Regions from separate parts of the Brevibacillus sp. BD137 genome, predicted to be linked through region 3. Evidence: riboswitches for the same ligand, from Rfam matches in the RefSeq annotation. Region 3 holds a riboswitch; each other region holds the start of a gene.
What was found. A riboswitch is a leader RNA that binds a small molecule or an ion and turns the genes downstream of it on or off. The one in region 3 is predicted to bind S-adenosylmethionine.
Positions count from the first base shown of each region.

Region 1: linked by a shared signal. The riboswitch ahead of ODZ53_RS02040 (homoserine dehydrogenase) and the one ahead of ODZ53_RS24045 (methionine ABC transporter ATP-binding protein) in region 3 are both predicted to bind S-adenosylmethionine.
Region 2: linked by a shared signal. The riboswitch ahead of ODZ53_RS07985 (BMP family lipoprotein) and the one ahead of ODZ53_RS24045 (methionine ABC transporter ATP-binding protein) in region 3 are both predicted to bind S-adenosylmethionine.

Region 1 covers NZ_JAOTNO010000001.1:365,629-371,744, reverse strand. Annotated here, with positions in the region: gene zwf (glucose-6-phosphate dehydrogenase) at 1-789, shown strand, start outside; gene ODZ53_RS02065 (Gfo/Idh/MocA family protein) at 813-1,802, shown strand; gene ODZ53_RS02060 (cyclase family protein) at 1,824-2,465, shown strand; gene ODZ53_RS02055 (DinB family protein) at 2,483-2,998, shown strand; cobalamin riboswitch at 3,032-3,237, shown strand; gene ODZ53_RS02050 (hypothetical protein) at 3,269-3,400, shown strand; gene ODZ53_RS02045 (hypothetical protein) at 3,397-3,531, shown strand; SAM riboswitch class I at 3,626-3,732, shown strand; SAM riboswitch class I at 3,798-3,909, shown strand; gene ODZ53_RS02040 (homoserine dehydrogenase) at 3,996-5,261, shown strand; gene ODZ53_RS02035 (CapA family protein) at 5,324-6,116, opposite strand, start outside.
Region 2 covers NZ_JAOTNO010000003.1:280,478-286,593, forward strand. Annotated here, with positions in the region: gene ODZ53_RS07980 (ABC transporter ATP-binding protein) at 1-1,156, opposite strand, end outside; gene ODZ53_RS07985 (BMP family lipoprotein) at 1,278-2,306, opposite strand; SAM riboswitch class I at 2,507-2,629, opposite strand; gene ODZ53_RS07990 (methyl-accepting chemotaxis protein) at 2,781-4,256, opposite strand; gene ODZ53_RS07995 (DUF3298 and DUF4163 domain-containing protein) at 4,412-5,029, shown strand; gene ODZ53_RS08000 (MarR family winged helix-turn-helix transcriptional regulator) at 5,236-5,649, shown strand; gene ODZ53_RS08005 (hypothetical protein) at 5,700-5,975, opposite strand; gene ODZ53_RS08010 (hypothetical protein) at 5,950-6,116, opposite strand, start outside.
Region 3 covers NZ_JAOTNO010000014.1:58,917-65,032, reverse strand. Annotated here, with positions in the region: gene ODZ53_RS24060 (spore germination protein) at 1-1,207, shown strand, start outside; gene ODZ53_RS24055 (GerAB/ArcD/ProY family transporter) at 1,219-2,343, shown strand; gene ODZ53_RS24050 (Ger(x)C family spore germination protein) at 2,343-3,503, shown strand; SAM riboswitch class I at 3,611-3,726, shown strand; gene ODZ53_RS24045 (methionine ABC transporter ATP-binding protein) at 3,828-4,841, shown strand; gene ODZ53_RS24040 (methionine ABC transporter permease) at 4,842-5,507, shown strand; gene ODZ53_RS24035 (MetQ/NlpA family ABC transporter substrate-binding protein) at 5,568-6,116, shown strand, end outside.

The sequences.
Region 1 (6,116 bases), on a different contig from region 3:
ATGCTCCAAAATCATATGCTGCAAATGCTGATGATTATCGCCATGCAGCTTCCGAAGCGAATCACATCCGCCCATATCCGCGAAGAAAAACGCAAGGTGATGGCAGCCGTGCGCCCGATGAAGAAAGAAGAAGTCGGGAAACACGTGATTCGCGGTCAGTATAGCGCTGGACATATTCAAGGAACGTCTGTAGCTGGCTACAGGGACGAGCCTGGTGTCGATCCCGTTTCCATGACAGAAACGTATATTGCCACGCGTGTCTGGATTGATGACCCGTTTTGGGAAGGGGTACCTTTTTATATTCGCACGGGAAAAAGACTGCAAGAGAAATCAACCAGGATCGTCATTGAGTTCAAAAATCCGCACGAAAAGCTATATCAGGAGCAAAATGAAACGCCATCGCCAAATTTATTGATCATCAGTGTGAATCCGAACGAAGGTATTGCTTTGCAGGTAAATAGTAAGAATCCGACAAATAGCGGTAAGATTGAGCCGGTGACGGTAGATTTCAGTTCAGGGACAAAAGACGTGCCAGAAGCGTACGAGCTGCTCTTGTTCGATGCACTCCGAGGGGATTCCACTTACTTTGCGCATTGGGATGAGGTTCGGCTGTCGTGGGATTGGGTGACACCGATTTTGGAAGCCTTCGCTGAAAATTTGGTGCCGCTCTTTACGTACGAAGCAGGCTCATTCGGACCAAAGGCTGCAGAGCAATTGCTTGCAGCAGACGGATTCGTGTGGTGGCTGGATAAGGTCGAAGAACGACTGCCAGTCACTGCAACGAGATAGAAAAAGAAAAGGGAGCGGATGAGATGCGATTTGGCGTAATCGGAACGAACTGGATCACCGAGGAATTTATCCAGGCTGGTCAAGAAGTAGAAGGATTTTCTCTTCAGGCTGTTTATTCACGTACGATCGAACGCGCCAAGGAAATCGCGGACAAGTACCATGCTCCATTCGCCTATAGCAGCCTAGCAGAAATGGCTGCAAGCAAAAATATTGACGCAGTCTATATTGCAAGCCCCAACTCCTACCACGCGGAACAAGCGATCCAGTGCATGGACGCGGGGCTGCACGTATTGTGTGAAAAACCACTGGCTTCTAATGCGAGTGAGGTAGAAGAAATGATCCAGGCAGCGAAAAGAAATGACGTGCTGCTCATGGAAGCTGTCAAATCTACACTGTTGCCGAATTTTTTTGCGATACAAGACAACCTGCACAAGCTGGGAAAAGTACGACGTTTTATTGCTAGCAATTGCCAATATTCTTCGCGCTATGACGCCTACCGCGAAGGGAAGGTTTTACGTGCTTTTGATCCTGCTTTTTCAAACGGAGCCTTGATGGACATCGGTATTTATTGTCTTTATCCTTTACTCATCCTTTTTGGCAAACCAGACGTGATCAAAGCAGACGGAATCGTGCTTGATTCTGGAGTGGACGGAGAAGGCAGTATGTTGTTGAAGTATCGAGAGATGGATGCCATCATTAGCTTCTCGAAAATTACGACCTCCTATCAGCCAGCAGAAATTCAAGGGGAGGACGCTACGATGGTGATCGATCGAATCAACCATCTCAAAGAAGTGGACATTCGCTACAGGGACGGACGAACCGAGCAAGTAGCAAGGCCGCAGACCCCGAAGACCATGCATTATGAAATAAGAGAATTCCTACACTTGGCGAAGATCGGGGCCAGACAATCTGCAACGAATTCGCATGAAGTTTCCAAAATGGCCATGCAGGTCATGGATGAAGCGAGAAGGCAGATGGGGATTGTTTTTCCAGCGGATCGAAAAAAACAGTAGGCAAAAGGGAGGGCGTTTGGGATGAAAATGTATGATGTAACCGCCACCGTGTACGAAGGAATGACGGTGTATAAAAACAAGCCGGAAAAACAGCCGAAAATATGTACCGCTACCAACGGTTATGTAACAGAATCGAGAATCGACATGGACCTCCACTCGGGTACCCATGTGGATGCTCCCCTGCACATGGTGAATGCTGGTGATACATTTGAGAGTATTTCCTTGGAGAAGCTAGTGGGCCCTTGCAAGGTTCTCGATCTCACAGCGGTCGAGGACAGAATCACTCGCGCTGACTTGGAGAGCTTCGATCTTGCGCGAGGAGATTTTGTCCTATTTAAAACGAAAAACTCTTTTGAAGAGGCGTTCTCCTTTGAATTTATCTTTCTGTCTGAAGAAGGTGCGGAATATGTAAGTGAGCTAGGGGTGCGTGGCATTGGTACCGATGCACTTGGAATCGAACGCAGCCAGGAAGGTCACCCCACACATAAAAAATTGTTTGCAGCGGGAGTCATTGTCGTGGAAGGCTTACGGCTAGCAGAGGTCCCGCCAGGCGAGTATTTTCTGGTAGCTGCACCACTCAAGCTGGTCGGCACGGATGCAGCCCCGGCAAGGGTCCTATTGTTTGAAGGTTTACATAGTAATTTGTCTATTGAAACTGAATGACGAGGAGTGGGAAACAGATGCTCAGACGACCAGAGCGCGATGAATACGCTGCTTATTTTGACTATTACATTGGTCTTGTACCGGAGGGGGAGCTCCAAACGATCCTCACGCAGCAAGGAGAGAGGCAAGTCGCGTTCTTTTCGTCCCTTGCGCCCGAGCAAATTGATTATCGGTATGCGCCAGGCAAATGGACGGTTAAAGAGGTGTTGGGTCATCTCTTCGATACTGAACGCATCATGAGCTATCGCTTGCTGAGAATCGCGAGAGGAGATCGGACACCCCTCGTCGGTTTTGATGAGAATGCATTTGTCGAACACGGGTGTTTTCAGCTAAGAGATCTGTCTGATTTATTGGAAGAGTATAAGGCTGTCCGTGCTTCCACCATCGCGCAGGTGCGAGGAATCTCGCCAGAAGCGTGGTTGCGTACAGGAATTGCCAACGGAAACAAGCTATCTGCAAGGACATTGGCCTACGTGATTGCTGGACATGAAGCTCACCACACTAGCATTTTGAAAGAACGGTACTTCGGGTAAGGTAAAATCTGAGGGTAGTAGTGAGAATAGACAATTTCATAGGTGGAAACAGGTTCCTTAGGGCGTAACCAACTCGCCACAAGGATAATAGGGAAGCTCGGTGCAAATCCGACACGGTCCCGCCACTGTAAGAGGGGAGTCAGCGTCCAAAAAGCCACTGGTCTATCAAAATAGACGGGGAAGGCGACGCTAGGCGATGAACCCATAGTCAGGAGACCTGCCTGTTTCGACAACACTGATAGACCTACGGGAGATAGGGAGGTGTTAGAGATGGCTTGCGAAAAACAGCGAGTGGACAAGTATGCCCCTCCTTTTCTGGCATTTTCTAACGATCGTCACGGTCGTGCGGAAAATGCTCTTTTTATTTTGGGCAGAATAATAGAAGAGGAGGGCGAGCAATGATACAACTTTTTATTTGCCAATGGTGCGGATATGTTGAGGAAAAAGAGCAGCCTGAGGAGTGCCAGGAGGGCGTGTTTCATTGTGCTTGCTGCAGTATGGAAGAGGTAGAAAGCCTGTTCACCCACAACTGAAATCCTTGCCAAATCAGCTTGCAATCAGAAAAGAAAGAATTTTGTTGACGCTTGCCTTGGAATTTCTTAGAATAAAGCTCAACAGCATAAATAGTTCTTATCCAGAGAGGTGGAGGGTCTGGCCCGATGAAGCCCGGCAACCGTTGCATATTGCAACAAGGTGCCAATTCCTGCGAGACGTTTCGTCTCGAAAGATAAGAAGCGGGTTACTCCATTTGTAGATGAACCTTCTTCTTAGCGAAGAAGGTTTTTTTAATTTCATATTTTCTTTATCCAGAGAGGTGGAGGGACTGGCCCGATGAAGCCCGGCAACCGTCACGTATATTTTGTGACAAGGTGCCAATTCCTGCAGGACATATACGTCCTGGGAGATAAGGAGGGGGAGCATTAGCTGCTATCAAGCCTTCTTCTTATCGAAGATGGCTTTTCTTTTTATCTAAAATTTGGGGTATGGGGTGGTCAGGATGAGTGCAGAAGTAGTACGCGTGGGATTATTGGGATTGGGGACAGTGGGTGGGGGCGTAATCAAAACGATCCGTTCACAACAGGAGAAGCTGGCTTCTCGTCTGGGAAAACGAATTGAGATCGTCAAGGCATTGGTGCGTGACTCGGAAAAAGAGCGGGCGGTTCATGTCGACCCATCTTTACTAACGACAGATTTTGAGGATGTATTGAGAAGCGATGTGGATATCGTGGTGGAGGTCATGGGCGGTGTAGAACCTACCTATGGCTACGTACGTGCTTTGATCGAAAAGGGCTGCCATGTGGTAACCGCCAACAAAGAGCTCCTGGCGAAAAAAGGAACAGAGCTAGTCGATTTGGCAAATCAGTATCAAGTGCATCTTGCCTATGAAGCGAGTGTGGCTGGGGGTATCCCGATCTTGAGTGTGCTCCGGCAGTTCCTACGTACGAACGATATCCAAGGTGTTCGCGGTATTCTCAACGGAACAACGAACTTCATTTTGACGAAAATGGAAGCAGAGCAGCTCTCCTACCAGGAGGTGCTCAAGCAAGCACAGGAGCTGGGCTATGCGGAAGCAGACCCTCGTTCGGATGTAGAAGGCTTTGATGCTATGTACAAATTGTATATCCTGGCACAGCTTGTTTATGGAGAATCGCTGCCTTTAGCGGATGTTGTTCGCAAAGGAATTGCAGATTTGTCAGCAGGTCACATTCGGATTGCAAGCGACTTAGGGTACCGGATCAAGCTGATCGCGCAGGCTTATCAAGACGAAAAAGGCATTCGACTATCTGTTGAACCAACCATGCTTCCGCTGAGCCATCCGTTGGCGCAAATCCACGATGCGTTTAATGCTGTCCAGCTATCCGGCAACATCGTTGGAGACCTGTTGTTTACAGGAAGAGGGGCAGGAGAGCTCCCTACAGCAAGTGCAGTCGTGGAGGATTTGGCCTATTTATTGACACAGCCATTCACGCCGCATCCTACCTGGAAAGAAAAAACGGCTGACAAAGCTGGAGGCACGGTGGACTCGGCAGAACCCGTCCTATGTTATCTGGAGGGCTCATGTCATACTGCGACGCCAGATCGGGTCTTGCATTTCCTTCAGCAGGCCGGGGTGAACGTGCATAAACTAAAAGTCCAATTCGATTTGGGAGGCGTCTTGCGCGCAGGGTTGATCGTGACGGGAATCAGTGAACAGCATGAGTCCTTATTGAAAAATGATTTTGGCTTAGAAGTGCGCTGCTTCCCTATTCTTGAATCTGCGTAAGGAAGAGGAACCATAAGAAGAAAAGCCGTATTTCCAGGAATCTGGAAACACGGCTTCTTTTATCAGGGGGCAGTCTCCACCGCCTTTGCACGTGGCTGCACACGCCCGTCACTTTGTATGTCGACTTGCTCAGAAATGGATTTAATGCGTTTTAACAGGGTAGCGCCGTTGCTTTCATTCATGGGTACAGCTTGTCCCAATTCTGCATGAAATGGAAACATCGTTAGCTCACAATCACCACTTTTGGAGCAGTTTGCTTGCAGGACCATCGTTTCCCAAGTCTTGGGTTCGTTTGAACGTGTGAAAATGAAATTGCCAAGACTGTACGCAATCCATTTGTCGTTGTATCTTTCAAAGCCTTGCAGTACGTGGGGATGACCGCCGACAATCAAATCTGCACCAGCATCGATGTAGGCACGAGACAGCTCCTTTTGATGATCGACAGGATAATCGGAGCGTTCTTTGCCCCAGTGTGCAATCACCACCACGAGATCCGCTTGGCTGTTCGCATCCTGGATCGCTTTCACTGCCAGTGTAGGATCATAGGAAGCGGCCATACCTGGTTGGGAATTCCCTGCAAACCAGCTCGTTTCGGGAATGACCCTGCTGAAGCCGAGAATCGCGATCTTGATGCCGTTCTTTTCTAGGAAAACAGGTGAATAGGCGCGGCTTGCATCCTTACCGGCACCGACGTATTCTATACGGTTTTCGTCCAAAGCGTCAAAGGTATCCAGCAATCCCGGAACGCCTTGGTCCATGGAGTGGTTATTGGCCAGATTCACCACATCAATCCCAGCGTTTTTCATGGCAGGAACAGCAAGTGGCGATGACTTGTAAACATACTCCTTGTTTTGA
Region 2 (6,116 bases), on a different contig from region 3:
CAAACTGATCAACCCAGCCTTTTACGACTTGGCGGAATTTCTCCCGCAAAACGACGCCACGGCGGTTATAAGCAGGCTTTCGCTGATAGCCCATCAACGCATTTTCCTCGACGCTTGAGAGTTTGGCCGTTCCCCACAGGTAGCGATCCTCCGGAATATGTGCCAAGCCGGCATCTCGAATGGTGGCTACTGATTTGTTCGTCACATCCTTGCCACCTAACCGCACCGTACCCTCCTGTGCCGCTCGCAAACCACTGATCGCTTGTAGCAGCTCGGATTGTCCATTCCCGGAAACACCTGCGATTCCTACGATTTCCCCGTGGTGTACGGTAAAGCTGACTTGATCGAGCAGGGTCTGCTTTTCTCGAACCGCAAGATTCTCCACCTGCAACAAGGGGCCTTTTTCCAGAGGGACTCGTTCAGCTAGCTCCTGCAATTCTCGTCCGACCATCAATCTTGCCAAATCATCCGCATTTGTCTCATTCCGCGAAACCGTTCCCGTCACTTTGCCCCCGCGCAGTACCGTAATACGATCGGCTACCTCCATGACTTCCTGCAACTTGTGTGTAATCAAAATGACGCTCTTGCCGCTCTTTGCCAAGTTTCGAATCGTTTGCAGCAGGTCGCGTACCTCCAGCGGGGTAAGGACAGCAGTCGGCTCGTCCAACACGATAATATCCGCTCCCTGATACAGGACCTTCAGAATTTCGACCCGTTGCTGTTCCCCGATCGAGCAATTTGCTACCATAGCCTGCGGATGAATCGGAATGCGATACTGCTCACTCAGCGCCCGCACCTTTTCCTCTGCGTCCTTTCTGTTGAAAAAGCCTGCTTGCTTCGGCTCATATCCGATCACGATATTTTCAGTCACACTGAATTCTCCGAAGAGCATAAAGTGCTGGTGAACCATCCCGATTCCATTTCGAATCGCGTCCTCTGGTCCGCGAAAAACAACTGGCTTGCCGTTTAACACGATCTCTCCCGACGTCGGCTGCTCCATCCCGTACAGCATCCGCATCAGTGTCGTTTTGCCCGCTCCATTTTCCCCGACAATCGCATGGACCTCTCCTGCTGCCAGTGAGAACGACACCTTGTCGTTAGCGGTAAAATCTCCGTACTTCTTGGTCATGGCCCTCATTTCCAAGCGATCGGTCATTCCCACTCCCTCATTTCTGTACGTCCTTTTATGAAAATGGAAGACCGACTACACAGCCGTAGTCGGTCACATCCATCACTGTGCACAAGCTATAAATAAACGTTCAGTACCGAGAACCTTTTTAAAACTGGTCTGGTACTTTGCGGCTACCCGCTACAATCTCATCGCTGATCGCTTTCACTTTATCCACCACTTCTTGTCCAATAAAAGCGTTCAGCGGCGTCTTGCTTTCGTGCGTGACATAGGTTACACCAACACCTTTTTCCTTCAAGCCGTATGCCACAACACCTGGTTTGAACGTTCCTTCTACAAAGGTCTTCACGGTTTCATAAGCTGCCGCGTCAGTTCCTTTCAATTGGGACAGAACAATATGCTCTGGATCAATCGTCGTACGGTCAACGTCCTGACCTGCTGTGAAGAAACCTTTTTCCTTCGCCGCTTCGAAAACGCCGAGGTCGCCTACTGCTGCTGCACCGTTAATGAAATCAGCGCCTTTGGAAGCTTGGAGCAAAGCCAATTCCTTCGCTTTTGCCGGGTCAGTGAAGCTTCCTACATAGTTGACCATGAGCTCTGCTTTTGGATTTGTCGCTTTCAAGCCCTCTCCGAAGCCAACCGTCCATTTTTTCAACTGCGGAATATCAAGAGCGACAACCATACCCACTTTGTTCGTTTTCGTTGCCAAGCCTGCTGCTGCTCCCACCAGGTAAGCCGCTTCCTGCTCGCGGAAGGTAACACTGCGAACGTTTGGCAAATCCACTACCGTATCAATAATCGCAAAATTACGGTCAGGATTTTCGGTAGCTACTTTTTTCAATGCATCCTCTGATGTAAAGGAAGAAGTGATGATCAAATCATAATTTTCTGCAACAGCCACACGCAGATTTTCTTCAATCGCTCCATGGTCTGTAGATTCGATCGTTTTTACTTCTGCCCCCAGCTCTTGTGCAGCTTTCTTGGCACCCTCGTCCATTTGTTGGAAGAATGGATTGACACCGATTTTCTCAGGCAAAATCAAGGCAATTCGCTTTTTGGCCGCGCCCTCTTGTCCTGCTGCTTGTCCTCCTGGCTGATCTGCCGGTGCGCTTGTGCCAGTCGAGCACCCTGTTGCCAATACTGCGAATGTCGTTAATGCCAGCAATAACTTCTTCATGATGTATCTCTCCCTATCCGAACTTTACGTTTTTCTTTATCCTATTAGGTAATGTACGGCTTTTTACCTATTTTTTCAATACCATTTACGAATATTCTCTTATAAAATTAATTTATCGTTCGTTTATTCCTCCTCTTCTTTTACAAATACAACAAAAAAACTCTCCCCGGAGGAAGAGTTTGCGTACGAAGCCGTTCTCTTCCTCATCTGTCAAAACCATGGTACAGGTTTTGCAGGAATTGGCACCTTTCTGTTCATGCATAGACATGATCAGTGGTTGCCGGGCATCATCGGGCCAGTCCCTCCGCCGCTCTTGATAAGGTGGGTGAATATATTTAGTTACAATGGAATTCATTCTAGCAGAACGGTTCGAAAATGCAATTCTTTTTTCTCAATTCCAAACACTTCTACAAGTAAATAAAAGTTTAAAAAGTCATCTTTTCAGCACCGAGAAATTGGCGAGAAGCGCAACCTCTAATTTACGTGAAAGGTTTGCTGGAGGCGATGCGACAACGTATTCAGCTCGCCCAGCTCTTCCGTAATCTCACGCACTTTTTGATGCTGGTTTTCTGCTGTCGCAAACAGCTCTTCTAAGTTGGCTACGGATTCCTCGGTTACGGCTGTAATGGTCGACATCTCGATGGCAACCTCGCCGGAACGCACTTTTACCCGGTCCATGCTGGAGCTTACTTGATCAGCTGCTTCTAGGAAGGCCATCATACCAGCACGCACTGCTTCAATGGAGGCCACTGTTTTTACGGCCAGCTCTTGGCCTTTTGCAACAGACACTTCCCCACTGCTCATATGTTGCACCGCATTCTCACTTTCCTGGTGGAGTGACTTGAGAATGTCGGTAATTTCCTGTGTGGCTGTCGCGCTTTGTTCTGCCAGCTTGCGTACCTCATCCGCTACCACAGCAAATCCCCGTCCATGCTCGCCTGCACGCGCCGATTCAATCGCCGCATTCAGTGCCAAGAGATTCGTTTGTGTCGCGATCTGATTAATAGCGCCGACAATTTCCTCTACGCGATTCGCCTGCCGATTGAGCTGGTGAATCGTAGAGGCTGCTACATTGACTGCTTGCACAATTTGCTCCATCTGTGAGGACAGATCGTTCATCATCTGAACGCTTTCTGTCAGACGACGGTTGTTTTGTTGCGATTCTGTTTTCATTGCGTTGGTCTGCGATGTGACTGCCTCGATTTCCTGATCGATGGATTGAACCTCTTCTTCGATCTTCACCGTAGAATTCGCCTGTGATTCCATGCCGACGGCGACTTCCTTGAAGGCTACCATCATTTCATCTGTATTGCGCTTCGTACCTTCCGCATGCTCATGCACATGATCGCTTGTACGATCTAGCTGCTCCGTCATTTCCTGGATGTTCAAAAGCATTTCTCCCAGACGGCGCTCCTTCTCTTCCGCTTCCTGCCTTGCGTCGTGCGCTTTTTGCAGAGAGGCTTGTCCGGCGAGACAGAGATACGTTACGGCTCCCATCATCATGAGAATCGTGACAATACGCATAAGCAAATTGAGCTCCGAAAAATCGCCATCGAAGATCTGGTAGGTTCCTGTGTAGAACCCAATAACCGTGACAATGATTTGGGTAATTCCCGCTGTTACGACCAGCTTCCAATCCAAATACGCTGCTAAAAAGCCCATGACGATAAAAGCGAGGAAGGTGATCTCCTGGTAATCGGTAAAGTGATCGAATGAAATCGCATAAAACATGAGTCCAATTGCCACCAGGTAACGAATTACAAGACTATCCTTGCGAATGAAATAATACGGCGAAACAATTAAAGTGACCAGCAATCCCAAGGACGTCACTTTCCAGAAATTCACATCCACTTGGTAGGCAATGAGCCCCGCCATCCACAAATGATTCCATAGGATAAAAATCATAAAGCCTTCTTTGTCAGTTAAGGTATTGCGAATCAATTGAATCATAATTGCCCCCCTTTTCCTTTTTACTTATGTATCGGATTCTTTCCCCATTATATAGCCAAACCTTTGGCAAATTTGTGAAAAAAGTGAGAACAGCCAAAAACAATTTCGAATAGGCTATTACACAACTCTCGCGTACAGGAGGTAAACGGAGAAAAGTGGAACTTAATCAATTGCCAGCTACCGTGCTGACACGGACGATTAGCCGTCCGAACACCACGATTTACTATCCGCAATTGGCGGGATTAGCCAACCAGCAAGCGGAAAAAGATATCAACCGGGCGATTTATCAAACGGTTCAAGGCTTAATTCACGAGCAACAACGGGTCCAGGTACCGGGAAATACAGAAATGCAAGGAAGCTACGAAATCAAGACAAACGAACGCGGCATTTTCAGTGTTGTGTTGAGCAACTACGCCTATACACCGCAAATGGCTCACGGCATGACCTTCCTCGGTTCGATCACCGCTGATATCCAAACAGGCAAGCTGTATACGCTGCGGGAATTATTCAAGCCAGGAAGCGATTACGTCAAGGTGATTTCCGAAAACATCAAGCGTCAAATCAAAGAAAGAAACATCCCCACACTTAATGGCTTTACTTCGATTAAGCCCGATCAAGATTATTACATCGCCGACAAAGCACTGGTCATCTACTTCCAGTTGTACGAAATTACGCCCTACTACGTCGGTTTCCCCATGTTCCCCATTTCGGTCTATGAACTGGAGCCAATCATCAATGAAAAAGGTCCACTGAGCATCTTGTCCGCAGATTAAATGCACTGTACCGCCGTATTTTTCACCCAGGTGAGTGTCTTCTTTCATGACACTCGCCTGATTCTATTTGTGTCAGAAAATCCATAATTTCGCCATCGAATAAACGTTTACTTATATGTCCAGAACTGCTAGTATGTTATTGTACATATTTACTTAAGCAATAAGTGTACGATATATCGGACCAGCTTTCCTGGAGGTATATACTCATGCAATATTATGGTCATCGAATTAGCCAAACCGCAAGAATATTCAGCAAATCACTAAATGGGTCTATGGCTCCCATGGGATTATACAGCTCGCAATGGGGTATTATTCTTTGCTTGCATTATCGTGAATCGCTTACTCAGGTTCAATTGAGCAACTACCTGAATGTTGAAGCCCCGACGATTACCCGGACACTCACCCGTTTGGAAGAGATGGGCTGGATCATTCGCTCAGAGGGTGATGACAAGCGTGAGCGCTATGTGTCCTTGTCTCCGCAAGCAATCGAACGGTTCCCGGAATGGTTGGAGGCTGCAAAAGTGCAAGAAGAGCTGGCACTCCGCGGCGTTGACGAAGCAGAGCTCGCTATCTTTAACCGCGTTTTGAAGAAAATGAACGATAATTTACAGCCGTTGTAACAAATAAAAAATGACTTCGCCCAAAAGCAGTTTGGTGAAGTCATTTTTTGTTAGCCATTTTTCCGTGTGCTATGGATGAGGGTGTTAAGCTCTTGTTCCAATTGAATCAGTTCAAGCTGTATCTGTTGCTTTTGCAATTGTTTTTTCTGTTGCAGTACTTGTTTCTTCAAATCATTTGATTCTTTGTCATTCGCTTGTTTGTCTGTAGAAGCAGGCTGCTCCGGTTCCACCTGTCCAGTCGAACCTATGGCAGCTAAGAAAGTGCCAATCACTGCGATCCACCCCCCTACCGCTACCAACTCATTCGCTAGATTTTTTTCGATCATCCTTTTTCCCTCCGTTTTTGGGTTGATTCTCCTGTAAATTCTTTTTTATATCTTGAACACTATCTCGCAATTGAGCAATTTGCTGTTCAATTCGTTTGAACTGCATATCGTCATCATTGTCATTGCCATTTTTGTTTTTCC
Region 3 (6,116 bases):
TGAGCGTTTACTCAGCGGCCATATTGTTATTCAAGTAGAGGAATCGTCCTATGGCTTGGCGTTCCCCAGTGATGGCACAGTTGGCAGAAACATTCAAGCGCCGGAAATCGAAACAGTTGTACTCGGTCCACAGATCGCCTTTGTAGAAGAGTTGAATGTGAACATCTGTATCATTCGCAAATATATGTCTACCCCAAGACTGTTCCATGAACGATTGAGTGTGGGGAAAACCATACCGATGAATGTGTCGATGCTGTATTTGAGTGGGACGGCCGATGAGGAAAATGTGAATACGGTACGTCAACGGATTAATGATCTGGAATTAGACACCAGTCTGGATTCCACCATACTGGCTCAGCATATCGCGGACAATGAGAAATCATTATTTCCTACTCTTCAGCAAACAGAGCGTCCAGACCGTGCTATACACGGTTTACGACAAGGGCAGATTGCCATACTCGTGGAGGGGAGCCCATTTGCTCTGCTCGGGCCTACCACCCTGTTGCAATTTTTTCAGTCGCCAGATGACTATTACTTGCGTTGGAGTCTTGCTACCTTCAACAGGCTCATGCGCATCTTTGCCATGATTTTGTCCCTGATCCTCACGCCGATCTATGTAGCAGCCTTGACCTATCATTACGAGATGGTTCCAGCTGACCTCTTGCTTTCGCTCGCGCAATCACGCTCTCGGGTACCGTTCCCGCCGTTGTGGGAGGCCCTCTTGATGGAGCTGATCATTGAGCTTTTGCGGGAAGCGGGAGCGAGACTGCCGACCAAGGTCGGTCAGACGATTGGTATTGTGGGCGGTATTGTTATCGGACAAGCTATCGTTCAGGCCGGATTCACCAGCAATATCTTGATTATTATTGTTGCACTCGGGGCTTTGTCATCCTTTATCGCGCCTAGCTATATGATCGGTTCTACGATCCGGGTGGTTCGTTTTCCGATGATTTTTCTGGCGGGTTTGCTGGGTGCATTAGGCATTGTGGTCGGATTTAGTTATTTGGCCAGTCACTTGCTTCGCCAGACCAGCTTGGGGCGTCCGTATATGTACCCGATTTATCCCGTGCGATTTTCAGATTGGAAGGATGGCTTTATACGCGCTCCCTTATCCTCTCTTTCGGAACGCCTCAAGTTTTTTAACCCAAAACGAATATCGCGCTTTGACAGGGATAGAGCCAAAGAGAAGAAAGACATTGACGAGTAAGCGAGGCGGCCATGAAGATCAACATCGATGTAAGTAAGGACAATACGATAACGGCATTTCTTGCAGGGGTGCTGGTGCATGCTACTCAAATTGGGGTGGGCATCTTGGGCTTTCAACGAATCGTTGCGAGGGAAGCAGGGCATGATGCTTGGATTTCGGTCGTACTTGCAGGCTTGGTTACTCATCTAACATTGTGGATCATTATCAAGACCATGCAAAAATACCCTTCGGCCGATATTTACGGCATTCAAGATGATGTGTTTGGAAGGTGGCTAGGAACTGCTGTCAGCATCATATATATAACCTTTTTTATAATGACAGCTGGAATCATTCTTCGCAGCTACATTGAGGTTGTCCAAACCTGGGTGTTCCCGAATTTACCTACGTGGATTTTGTCTGGAATCATTCTTTTTCTTGCGTACTACACCATTGTGGGGGGGATAAGAGTCATAGCGGGCTATACGTTTTTTTCCATAATTGCAACGCTATGGCTAGTCTTTGATATATATTTCCCTTTGCAATTTGCGCGGTGGGAATATTTGTTTCCGATCATGGATACCAGCTTTGAGAACCTTTTCAGAGGAATGCTGGCTATGTCCTTGACCAGTGTCGGTTTTGAGGTTCTCTACGTGGTCTATCCCTATGTACAGAATAAGGACAAGGTAAATAAAAGTGCACAGTTGGCGGTGCTGGTGACTTACATTATCTATTTAATTCTCATGATTGTAACCTTGGTCTTTTTTAGCCAAGGTCAGCTCATGAGGACGATTTGGGCCACACTCAATCTGCAAAAGATGGTGTACCTCCCCATTCTGGAAAGATTTGAGCTAGTCGTTATCTCGTTGTGGCTTATCGTCATCTTGCCGAATATCATGCTGTATTTGTGGTGCTCGGCGCGAGGACTCAAGCGCTTGTTTGGCTTCAACTTGCGAAGTTCATTGCATTGGATTTTGCCGGTGATTTATCTTGCTTCCTTGACGATGCTTTCCAGACAGCAGATGAATTGGCTTTATACAGTGCATGGGAAAATTAGCATATGGGTTGTATATCTGTACCCCTATTTTTTGTACATGATGGTTTTGCTGAAACAGCGAACGCAACGGGCAAAATCGAAGAGCAAAGGAGAGAGTGCCTGATGCTTGATGATCGAAAAAGGAGAATGCCCTTCATCAAACGTTTTTTGGCGTTGTGTTGTTCTGGCGTCATGGTGGTCACAGGCTGTGGAGATCGGCAGATTTTTGATGAAACTGGACTTGCCACAGCTGTCGGCTATGACTTGTCAAAGGATGGAAACATTCGTGGGACTGCAATCATGCCCTCCATTAATCCAGAGGCAAAACAAAAAATACAGATTTTCTCAGCAACGGGGGAGACCAGCAAATCAATCCGCGATCGGGTTAATTTACAATCAGATAAAAGAGTATTGGGTGGGCAGATTCGTGTCGCAATCTACAGTGAAAACTTGGCAAGACGTGGGCTTGGCAGTATCGTTGACACGTTGTATCGGGATTCATCTATTTCCAGCAGGGTTTATCTTTGCCTATTTGAAGGCGAAACATATGATATGTTAACGTATCCCTATTCGGAAGAAGGGAATATCGGAATCTATTTATACCGTATGATTGAGCAAAATATTGAAGGGGAAAAAATTCCTTCTTCCACCATGCATGAGTTTTTTCGAGCTTATTATGACAAAGGAATCGACCCGATCATGCCGTACATTGCAAGAAAGGGAAATGAGCTGCAAATCAAGGGTGTCGCATTATTTCGAGGGGAGCGTTATGTAGGGTGGATCACACCCAAGGAAGCCTTTTTAATCAAGCTCATGCATGGAAAATTCCGCATTGGAAGCTACGATACTTCTGTTCCTGCACATATTTTTGGCGAGGTACCCAAGAGTCGCGGAAGTAAAAAAGACCGTGTGCAGCTTGTCTTTGATACGATTTCCAGCCATTCAAAAATCGAGCTGACCCAAGTATCTCCCCCGATCTTTGATATTCACATCCGATTAAATGCGCGGATTTTGGAATTAACCCTCCCGTTAAAGCTAGAGAATGCAAGGTTGATGAAAATCATGGAACATGCACTGGAAGAAGAGCTCGGAAAAGAACTGCAGAAAGTAGTACACAAATTACAGGACCTCAATGTCGATCCAGCTGGTTTCGGGATCGTGTATCGTTCAAATAGAAGAGGGAAGGCAAATATGAAGCAGGCCGAATGGAGAAAGATGTTCAAAGATGCGACATTTCGCTTCCACATAAAGTCAACCATCATCCGCAACGGCGTCATGGATTAAAAAACTTTTTCCTGCTATTACTATTGACGTGATATTTTCAAAAAGGATATAATCCGTTTTGTATCATCAAGAAATAGAACAAACGAACATAATATACGTAGATATCTTTCTTATCAAGAGAGGCGGAGGGACAGGCCCTATGAAGCCCGGCAGCCGGTTCATTTTCGAATGAACGTCGCGGTGCCAATTCCTACAGGATTTTTGGATCTTGTGTAGATGAGAAGGGTGGATGCGAACGTATACAATTGCGTTGCAGCCCCTTTTTCGTTTATGAAAAAGGGGTTTTTATATTTTTATCAAGATTATGGTCGGGAGGTGGATGCGTTGATCCAACTGTGTCAATTGCATAAAAGCTATCAAGTACAAGGTAAAACCATCCCAGCGTTAACGGGGATCGACCTTTCCATAGAGCAAGGCGAAATATACGGGATTATCGGACACTCTGGTGCAGGGAAAAGTACGTTGATCCGGTGCATCAATTTGCTGGAGCGCCCAACTTCGGGGGAAGTTATTGTGGACGGCGTCGATTTGACGAAGCTAGATGAAGGGAAGCTGCAAGAAAAGCGCCGAGCAATCGGCATGATTTTTCAGCATTTCAACTTGCTGTCTTCTTCGACGGTCGGCGAAAATGTTGCTTTTCCGCTCAAGCTGGCAAAGCGTTCGAAGGCAGAGATTGATAAGAAAGTAAACGAGCTGCTGAAGCTGGTTGGCTTGGAGGCTCATAAGGACAAATATCCTTCCCAGCTGTCTGGCGGACAGAAGCAGCGTGTCGGGATCGCCCGTGCGCTCGCGAATGATCCAAAAGTGCTGCTCTGCGACGAAGCGACATCAGCTCTCGATCCGCAGACGACGAACTCCATTCTGGCACTGCTCCTGGACATTAACCGCAAGCTGGGCTTGACCATTGTGTTGATTACCCACGAGATGCACGTCATTCGCTCCATTTGTGATCGTGTCGGCGTGATTGATGGAGGAAAGATCGTCGAGTCGGGTAACGTACTGGATGTATTCCTTCGTCCAAAGCATCCAACGACACAAGAATTCGTGGAGCAAGTAGCCGATTCTACAGAGCTGCGCGAAGCGGTCGAGCACGAAAAGGCCTCGGGGAACCGCACGATTGCTCGTGTCACCTTCCTCGGAGAAAAAACATACCAGCCGATCCTGTTCCAAACCATGCAAGAGACTGGTACGGTGTTCAGTATTTTGCAGGGAACGATTTCTCGCATGAAAGATACGCCGTATGGTCAGTTAGTGATCGAGCTGGAAGGCGATGTCGCACAGAATCAAAAGACCATCGAGACGCTGCGCCAACGTGGCTTGGAAGTAGAGGTGATATAAATGGACTGGACATTCGAAAATGTGGATTGGGCTGAAATCGGCGAAGGTACGATGGACACGCTCACGATGCTTGGCTTCTCCACTCTGTTTACCGTCCTGATTGGTTTGCCGTTGGGCATCATTCTGTTTTTGACTTCTCGCGGACAGCTTTTGCAAAACCGCACTTTTTATACGATTGCATCATTCGTTGTCAACGTATTGCGCTCGGTACCATTTATTATTCTGATGATCTTGCTGATTCCAGTGACGAAAATGATCGTAGGGACTTCACTCGGCGTACTGGGTGCCATTCCGCCGCTCGTATTTGGTGCCGCTCCGTTTTTCGCACGTTTGGTGGAAACCTCTCTGCGTGAGATTGATAAGGGCGTGATTGAGGCCGCACAATCTATGGGTGCTTCCAATTGGCAGATCGTCTGGAATGTCCTTTTGCCAGAGTCTAGATCCGGTCTGATCGCGGGTATTACGATCACGACGGTAACACTGGTCTCCTACACAGCAATGTCTGGGGTAATTGGCGGTGGTGGTTTGGGTGACTTGGCGATCCGATACGGTTATCAGCGTTTCCAAACCGATGTTATGGTTGTGACTGTTGTTATTTTGCTGGTGATGGTACAGATCTTACAATCGCTGGGGGACCGTTTGGTTCTGAAATTCAGCCGCAAATAGGATCTTTCCATATAGATTGTCAAAAAATAAAACGAAATACATGCAAGGGGGAAATCATTCATGAAAAAGCTAGTCGTATCTGTACTTTCTACTGTGTTGGCATTTTCTTTGGCAGCTTGCGGAGGCAAAACCGAAACAGCACCTGCTCCGGCTGAAGGCGGCGCACAAGGCGGAAAACAGGAAGTAACATTGAAGGTAGGCGCTTCTCCCGTTCCACATGCAGCAATCTTGAAGTTCATTCAACCAAAACTGAAAGAACAAGGCGTGAACTTGGAAGTCCAAGAGTTCACTGATTACGTACAACCTAACGTTCAAGTGAACGAGAAACAACTCGACGCAAACTTCTTCCAGCACAAGCCTTACCTGGAAGACTTCAATAAAGGACAAAACATGAATCTGGTGCCAGTGGTGGCTGTACACATCGAGCCATTCGGCGCTTACAGCAAAAAAATAAAATCTGTAGATGAATTAGCTGATGGCGCAACAATCGCGCTGCCAAACGACCCGACAAACAGCGGTCGCGCACTCGCACTCTTGGAGAAAAACGGCGTGATCAAGCTGAAAGAAGGCGCTGGCATCAGCGGCACAGTGAAAGACGTTGTTGAGAAC